DNA from 2 places in the Natronincola ferrireducens genome. Region 1 is predicted to be linked to the other one. Evidence: riboswitches for the same ligand, from Rfam matches in the RefSeq annotation. Region 1 holds a riboswitch; the other holds the start of a gene.
The links. Region 1 has a riboswitch for S-adenosylmethionine ahead of BLS22_RS10085 (O-acetylhomoserine aminocarboxypropyltransferase/cysteine synthase family protein). Riboswitches for the same ligand answer to the same signal wherever they lie in the genome.

Region 2: linked by a shared signal. The riboswitch ahead of BLS22_RS01870 (methionine ABC transporter ATP-binding protein) and the one ahead of BLS22_RS10085 (O-acetylhomoserine aminocarboxypropyltransferase/cysteine synthase family protein) in region 1 are both predicted to bind S-adenosylmethionine.

The regions. Positions count from the first base shown of each region.
Region 1 is NZ_FNFP01000004.1:51,118-55,198, forward strand. It holds gene metA (homoserine O-acetyltransferase MetA) at 47-976, opposite strand; gene BLS22_RS10085 (O-acetylhomoserine aminocarboxypropyltransferase/cysteine synthase family protein) at 1,007-2,299, opposite strand; SAM riboswitch class I at 2,394-2,498, opposite strand; gene BLS22_RS10090 (GNAT family N-acetyltransferase) at 3,180-3,803, shown strand; gene BLS22_RS10095 (peptidylprolyl isomerase) at 3,833-4,081, opposite strand, start outside.
Region 2 is NZ_FNFP01000001.1:409,767-413,847, reverse strand. It holds gene dapG (aspartate kinase) at 1-756, shown strand, start outside; gene BLS22_RS01875 (YerC/YecD family TrpR-related protein) at 1,016-1,345, opposite strand; SAM riboswitch class I at 1,566-1,670, shown strand; SAM riboswitch class I at 1,748-1,852, shown strand; gene BLS22_RS01870 (methionine ABC transporter ATP-binding protein) at 1,926-2,723, shown strand; gene BLS22_RS01865 (methionine ABC transporter permease) at 2,725-3,375, shown strand; gene BLS22_RS01860 (MetQ/NlpA family ABC transporter substrate-binding protein) at 3,380-4,081, shown strand, end outside.

The DNA of each region.
Region 1 (4,081 bases):
TATCCTTTTACATACGGCTAAAATTTCTTCTGAATAAAGGAGTATTTTATCGTAGTGATCCGGATACTTGATTAATGTCATAAGGTGTTTCCTGGTAGACATAATAGTTTAGCCAATTGGTAAATAGAAGGGCACCATGACTTCTCCACACCACCATAGGGGGCTTAGATGGATCGTTATTAGGAAAATAGTTTTTAGGGGGCTCTATTTCCTTACCGGCAGTTACATCTCGATCATATTCAGATTTTAACGTTAAGGGATCATACTCAGAGTGGCCAGTTACGAAAATCTGTCTATTGTCTTTAGAGGCCACAATATAAACGCCACTTTCCACAGATTCCGATAAGATTTCAAGCTGTGGAACCCTTTCTAAATCCTCCCTTCTTACTTCTGTATGTCTAGAATGGGGGGCATAAAAATAATCATCAAAGCCCCTTAAAAGCTTTATGTTTTTTTTGTTAATGGTATGGGGAAAGACACCAAACATTTTATTTTGTAAGGGATATTTTAAAATTCCATAATGATGATATAGTCCTGCCTGAGCCCCCCAACAAATATGAAGGGTGGAGGTGACATTAGTCAATGTCCAATCCATAATTTCTTTTAGCTCTTCCCAATAGGTGACTTCATGGAAATCCAAATGCTCTATAGGGGCTCCAGTAATGATAAAGCCATCAAACTTCTCATCCTTTACCTCATCAAAGGTTTTATAAAAGGTGGTCAAATGCTTTTCCGGGGTATTCTTTGAACTATGATTTTTAGGATGCAGGAGGACAATATCCACCTGTAGAGGAGAATTCCCCAATTGTCTTAAGATTTGAACCTCAGTAGTAATTTTTGTAGGCATTAAGTTTAGAATACCAATTTTTAAAGCCCGGATATCCTGACTCAATGCACGGCTTTCTGTCATGACAAAAATATTTTCCTTGTTTAAAACTTCGGTAGCGGGAAGATTATCGGGTATTTTTACTGGCATTTAATGAAATTCCTCCTTTTGAATCTATTTTTACTGACGCTTTGATTTCTCAAGAGCTGTATCCAAGTCGTCAATCAAATCTGCTGCATCTTCTATTCCCACAGAAATACGAATCATGTCAGGGGTAACACCAGCAGCCCTTTGTTCTTCCTCTGTTAGCTGAGCATGGGTTGTACTGGCAGGATGAATCACAAGGGATTTTGTATCTGCTACATTGGCCAATAGAGAAAATAACTCTAGACTGTCGATAAATGTTCTTCCTGCCTCTAGGCCCCCCTTAATACCAAAAGTAAAAATGGAGCCAGCCCCCTTAGGTAAGTATTTTTGTGCTAAGTCATAATATTTATTATCTTCTAGACTAGGATAATTCACCCAGTCAACAAGGGGATGATTAACTAAAAAATCTACAATTTTCTTTGTGTTTTCTACGTGGCGTTGTACCCTCAGGGATAGAGTTTCAAGTCCCTGAATAAATAAAAAGGCATTGAAGGGGCTTAGGGTAGCACCTGTATCTCTTAGAAGCTGCACTCTAGCTTTGACAATATAAGCAAGAGGGCCAAAGGTTTCTGTATAGCTTACGTTGTTATAGGAGGGGTCGGGTTTTGTAAAGGATGAAAATCTGTGGCTTCCAGTCCAATCAAAGGTTCCACCATCTACAATTACCCCACCAATGGAGCTTCCATGACCCCCAATGAACTTTGTTGCAGAGTGGACAACAATATCTGCACCAAACTCGATAGGACGAATTAAATAAGGGGTCCCAAAGGTATTGTCTACAATAAGAGGCAATCCGTTTTCATGGGCAATCTTTGCTACTGCTTCGATATCAATTAAATTAATGCTAGGATTACCTATTACTTCTACATAAATAGCTTTCGTTTTTTCATTAATAGCTGCTGCAAAGTTTTGTGGGTCATCAGAATCTACAAATACTGTTTTGATGCCCATTCTTGGTAGGGTAGAAGCAAATAGATTATAGGTACCTCCATACAAGGTGCTGGCAGAAATAATTTCATCCCCAACCTCAGCAAGGTTTTGGATAGCGTAGGTAATAGCTGCTTGACCAGAAGATACTGCCAAAGCTCCTACACCTCCCTCTAGGGCAGCGATTCGTTCTTCGAACACCGCTGTTGTAGGATTGCCAATTCTTGTATAGATGTTGCCAGCTTCCTTAAGACCAAATAGATTAGCTGCATGCTCTGCACTATTAAATACATAGGCACAGGTTTGGTAAATGGGAACTGCTCTTGAACCTGTAGTAGGGTCTGGTTTCTGTCCTGCATGGACCTGAAGTGTGTCAAATCTCAAATTTTTTTGTGACATTTTAATATCGCTCCTTTTTAATAGTAGTATTGAAATACAAAAAAGCTCCTCCAAGAGAATGGAGAAGCTTATAAGCATATATGGATTAGTTATCCTCTCATCTCTTAGGTAAATATACCTACAGGATTTAGCACCATGCACATAGTATGCTGGTTGCCGGGCTTCATAGGGCCAGTCCCTCCGCCACTCTTTATAAGAGTTAAGTATGAAGTTTTATGTTATATAATTTATCACCCAGTAAAGGTTATGTCAAGGTTTTTTTAAAAAATAAAAATAATTAAATCTATTTTAAATTTTTCATCTGTTAAATTCTGTTGTTGATTTTATGGTAGTTAATAATATTGAAAAATGTTGGAGCAGGTCATTTATAGAATCCTTCTAAAATCCTCAGAAGTACATTAATAAAATTATAGAGCCTATAGAATAAACTGTATATTTATAAAATTATAAAAAATATGTTATAATAATTAAATAGAAATGAATAAATACATAGATATAATAATCTGTATAAAAAGATAAAACCAGGGATAAAACACGAATTTCAATAGAATTTTGTGCTATTATCAAGAGGAAATTCCCTTATACCCTTTAATTATCTATCATATTTAAGAAAAACATATATTTATCTAATATAATTCTACAAATAGTTTAAAAAGTATTTGTTTTGGGTATAAAATATTAAAATATTTACTAAAAACAAATAAAAATATAAAAAATATAAATTTAATGAGGATATAATACAAAAATACTTTGCAAATGTGATTTTTATAAATATACAAGTTTGACAAAAATATCAAGGGGGTGTGGTAGGCTTCATCTGACCAGAATGAAGTAAGAAAGAGAAAAGAAAGACGATAAGAATAAATAAAGGGAGGATACAATGAGTATTAACAAAGCTTATGCTCAAGCATTAGGGGCACATGAAGTGGAGGATCTAAAGGTTACGAAGGCAACTGTGGAGGATGTTGAAGGAATATTGGCAGTAGCAGCTTCTGTAGGAACCGATAGCAAAGACCATAGAAAAGGATTTTTAATGGATAACTATTTAAAGGATAAGAAAAAGTATGGGGAGAAGTTTAAAAATGATGTTGAAAATTCAAAGCTATTTTATGTCATTAAAAAAGGAGAACGGGTTTTAGGATTTCTCTTGGCCTACACAAAAGAACAATGGATTAACATGGAACCCACTTGGCTTTTTAAGACTATGTGGAAGGGAGATTTTGATAAAAAATCTCTGAAAAAATTTGTTGTTCTCGAAAAAATTGCCGTTCGCTCAAACTTAACGGGATTAGGTATAGGAAGTAAGCTATACAAACGATTTAAAGAAGATGCTAAAGCTATGGGGATTAAGGATATGTTTTCCGAGACGATTATTTCACCAAAGCCAAATTTTGCATCTATGGAATTTGCAATTAAACAACAGTACAATTTGGCAGGGATTCGATACGAAAAATTCGAGGGTAAAGTTCTTACCGACATCGTTTATCATAGAAAATTATTATAAAAGACGACCCAACTGGGTCGTCTTTGTATTTATAAGTTTACTTTTACTTCATATTTACCCTTTAATTCATTTACTCTATTTGAGTACAGATCATGCTGTTTTTGACCAAGAAGTTGTTGCGCTAATTGACCTTTAACATCTTCAAAAGACTTCATTTCTTCGGGATTTTGCTCAAATACCTTAATAATATGGTGACCAAATTGAGTTTTTACAGGCTTGCTAATCTCATTCTTTTCCATGCTGAAAACAGCTTCTTCAAATTCAGGTACCATTTGTCC
Region 2 (4,081 bases), on a different contig from region 1:
GGAGGCAGCGATACAACAGCTGTGGCCCTAGGAGTAGCCTTAAATGCAAAGTGTGTAGAGATTTATACCGACGTAGACGGTATCATGACAGCAGATCCAAATGTAGTGCCAAAAGCAAAAATAATCCATGAGATGAATTATGATGAAGTTTTTCAAATGGCCGATAAGGGAGCAAAGGTTATCCATCCAAGAGCAGTGGAAATTGCTCAAAATGGTAATATCCCTTTGAAAATTAAAAATACCATGTCTACCCATCCTGGCACCACTGTTTATTACTGCAGGAAAAATGGTACCCTCCCTTATTCTTCTAAATCCTCTAAAGGTTTATTAACTGCCATTACCCATAAGGATGATATAAGTCAGATATCCATTTATACAGAGGCCAATCCTGAAAAAGACAGCCAATTACTATCGGCTCTAGCCTGTGGAAATATCAGTATCGATATGATTAACTTCTTTGTCGATAAAAAAATCTTCACCATTGATGGAAGTCAAAACTTAAATCTTAAAAACATACTAAGGGATTTTGATGTAAAGTATACTATTTTAAATAACTGTAGTAAGGTAACTATTGTAGGCTGTCGAATTACTGGAATACCAGGAGTTATGGCTACAGTTGTCAGTGCCTTAGCCAAGGAAGGAATTAAAATCCTTCAAAGTTCTGACTCCCATTCTACTATCTCCTGCCTTGTACCACAGGAGGCAGGAAAAAAAGCCGTCAATATCTTACATGAGGCTTTCCATTTAGATCAATAGCACTATAAAATTATGTTAAATATCACTGTTGATTTTCGTCTAAATAATGATAATAAGACCTGCTGGAGCTTTTGTCATGCTATGGTATCTGAAGGTAGTGAAGGATCTCAATTGATAGCAACCATTATTATATCCTCCACTATTGCTTGGAATGATACCAATTACAAGACCGAGAGGTTTTTATAAAACATCAACAATTATCTTTCAACAGAACCCAACTTAAAAACAGGGAAATCCTAATGTTAGGATTTCCCTGTTTTTATTCTTGTTGTAAATCTTCTTCACTTTGTTTTTGTTGTTCGTCTAACCTTTTTAGGACTAGCTTATATCCGTCGGCCCCATAATGAAGGCAACGATTAACTCTACTAATGGTGGCGGTACTGGCCCCCGTAGTTTTTTCTATTTCAATGTAGGTTCGCCCTTCCTTCAGTAGCTTGGCAACCTCTAGCCTTTGGGATATGGATTGAATTTCTTTAATGGTGCAAACATCTTCAAAAAATCTATAGCACTCCTCTACTGTCTCTAGCTCTAAAATCGCTTCAAATAACGCATCGGTAAATCCATCTTTAATTCTTGACTGATAAGACATCATCTCACCCCAAACATACATTTTAATATAAACTTCTACCTTTTTCTCCTTTTTCCTTTTAATTAAATAAAAATTTTTCTGACAAAATAATATATCTCCGTTGTTACCTACAGAAAAAATAACAACAAAAATTTATTTTATTTTTATTATTGACTTTTTTTCCAAAAACTAATATAATGTATTTTATGATTGAAGTAAAAAATTAAATCGAATTATTATACTCTTATCAAGAGAGGTGGAGGGACTGGCCCGATGAAACCCGGCAACCGCGATTACGATCGAAGGTGCCAATTCCTGCAACACATTATGTGTTGAAAGATGAGGGAGGAATCTATACTTTTGATGCCTCTTTCGTTGTGAAAGTGGTTTTTTTATTATAAAAATTTAATACTTAATGAAACACTCTTATCAAGAGAGGTGGAGGGACTGGCCCGATGAAACCCGGCAACCGCGATTACGATCGAAGGTGCCAATTCCAGCAGCACATCATGTGCTGAGAGATGAGGGAGGGAACTATTGTTTTGGTGCCTCTTTCGTCGAGAAAGTGGTTTTTTTATTTTATAGAAAGAGGTGTAAAACCATGATTGAGTTAAAAAACATCAGTAAGCTTTATGAATCAAAGGAGGGGAATGTTTTAGCCTTAAAGAACATCAGTTTAACCGTAGATAAGGGAGATATCTACGGTATCATGGGTCTTAGCGGTGCTGGAAAATCTACTTTGATCCGTTGTATTAATCTACTAGAGAAGCCTACCTCAGGAGAGGTTCGGATAGATGGTATCGACCTAACAAAGCTTTCTCCTAATAACCTTAGAAAATGCCGTCGAGATATGGGTATGATTTTTCAAAATTATCATTTGCTAACCAGTAGAACTGTAGAGAAAAATGTAGCCTATCCCCTAGAGTTGGATGGTATGAAAAAAGACGAAATAAAGATTAGAGTTCATCAATTGCTAGAATTAGTAGGCCTTCAAGACAAAAAGAATCATTACCCTTCTCAATTAAGTGGGGGACAAAGACAAAGGGTTGCTATTGCCAGGGCTTTAGCCACAAATCCCAAAATATTGTTAAGTGATGAAGCTACTTCTGCCTTAGATCCCATCACCAGTAGAAGCATCTTGAACCTATTAAGAGAAATTAATGAAAAGTTAGATATTACAGTTGTACTGATTACCCATCAAATGGAGGTTATTCAACAAATCTGTAAGAAGGTGGCTGTGTTAAAGGACGGAGAGATTGTAGAGAGGGGTTGTGTAAACCAAATATTTAAGACACCTCAGCATCCCTATACCAATCTCCTATTGGGTAACAAGGCCTTCGAAAAACATCAGCCTATACCACTGGATTTGTTCAGAAATGTAAAGGTAGGAGGTTTATAAAATGGATAAATTATTGAGCTTGATTATTCCTTCTCTACAGGAAACACTTTATATGGTTTCAATATCTACCCTAATAGCTGTTTTGATTGGAACACCTATAGGAATTATTTTGGTGATTACTAGAAAAAATCATATTATGGAAAATAAAGGGCTCCACAACATTTTTTCCTATATTGTCAATATAGGGAGATCCTTTCCCTTTATCATCCTGATGATTTCTATCATTCCTTTTACTAGAGGAATTGTGGGGACTTCTATCGGAACAACTGCCGCTATTGTTCCTTTGACGGTAGCTACCATTCCCTTCTTTTCTAGAATTATAGAAAATGCTCTATTGGAGGTTAATAAAGGCGTTATAGAAGCCTCTCAAGCTATGGGAGCTACAAACCTACAAATTATTTATAAGGTTTTGATTCCAGAAAGCATGCCAGCTATTATCCTAGGCATTACCATTACTCTAGTAAATGTCATTGGCTATTCAGCCATGGCGGGGGCTGTAGGAGGAGGTGGTCTAGGGGATTTAGCAATACGCTATGGTTATCATCGTTTTGATAAAAACCTTATGATATGGACAGTACTTGTATTGATTGTCATGGTACAGTTCATACAGATTTCAGGAACTATTTTAGCTAAAAAAATTGACAGGAGGTAACAATATGAAAAAGAAAAGTATTTTATTTATTATTGGATTATTGGTAATTAGTTTATTAGCAGGCTGCACCCAAGCTGAAGATACAAGTGGTGATACTGCTATAACAGAGGAAGAAACAGCTATAATAAAGGTTGGTGCCACCCCAGTTCCCCATTCAGAAATATTAGAATTTATTAAACCTATTCTAGCAGATAAAGGTATCACGTTAGATATTGTAGAATTTACTGATTACGTTACACCAAACCTAGCTTTAGGTGATGGAGAAATTGATGCCAACTTTTTTCAGCACGTTCCCTATATGGAAACTTTTGCAGCTAACAATGGTTTAGAATTAACTGCTGCCACAAAGGTTCATGTAGAGCCTTTAGGCTTATATTCTAAAAAACTTACTAGCATTGAAGAATTAGAGGATGGTGCAACTATTGCTATCCCCAATGACCCAACCAATGGCGGTAGAGCTCTTTTATTACTTCAATATTATGGATTCATTGAATTGAAAGAGGATGCTTCCTTAACAGCCACCGAAATGGATATTGCATCTAACCCTAAAAATTTAAAATTTATTTCTTTAGAATCTCCACAACTACCTAGAGCTTTGGATGATGTTGAGGCTGCTATTATCAACACCAATTATGCTCTAGAGGCTGGATTTAACCCTATAAATGATTCATTAATCATGGAGGATGCCAACTCTCCCTATGCCAAC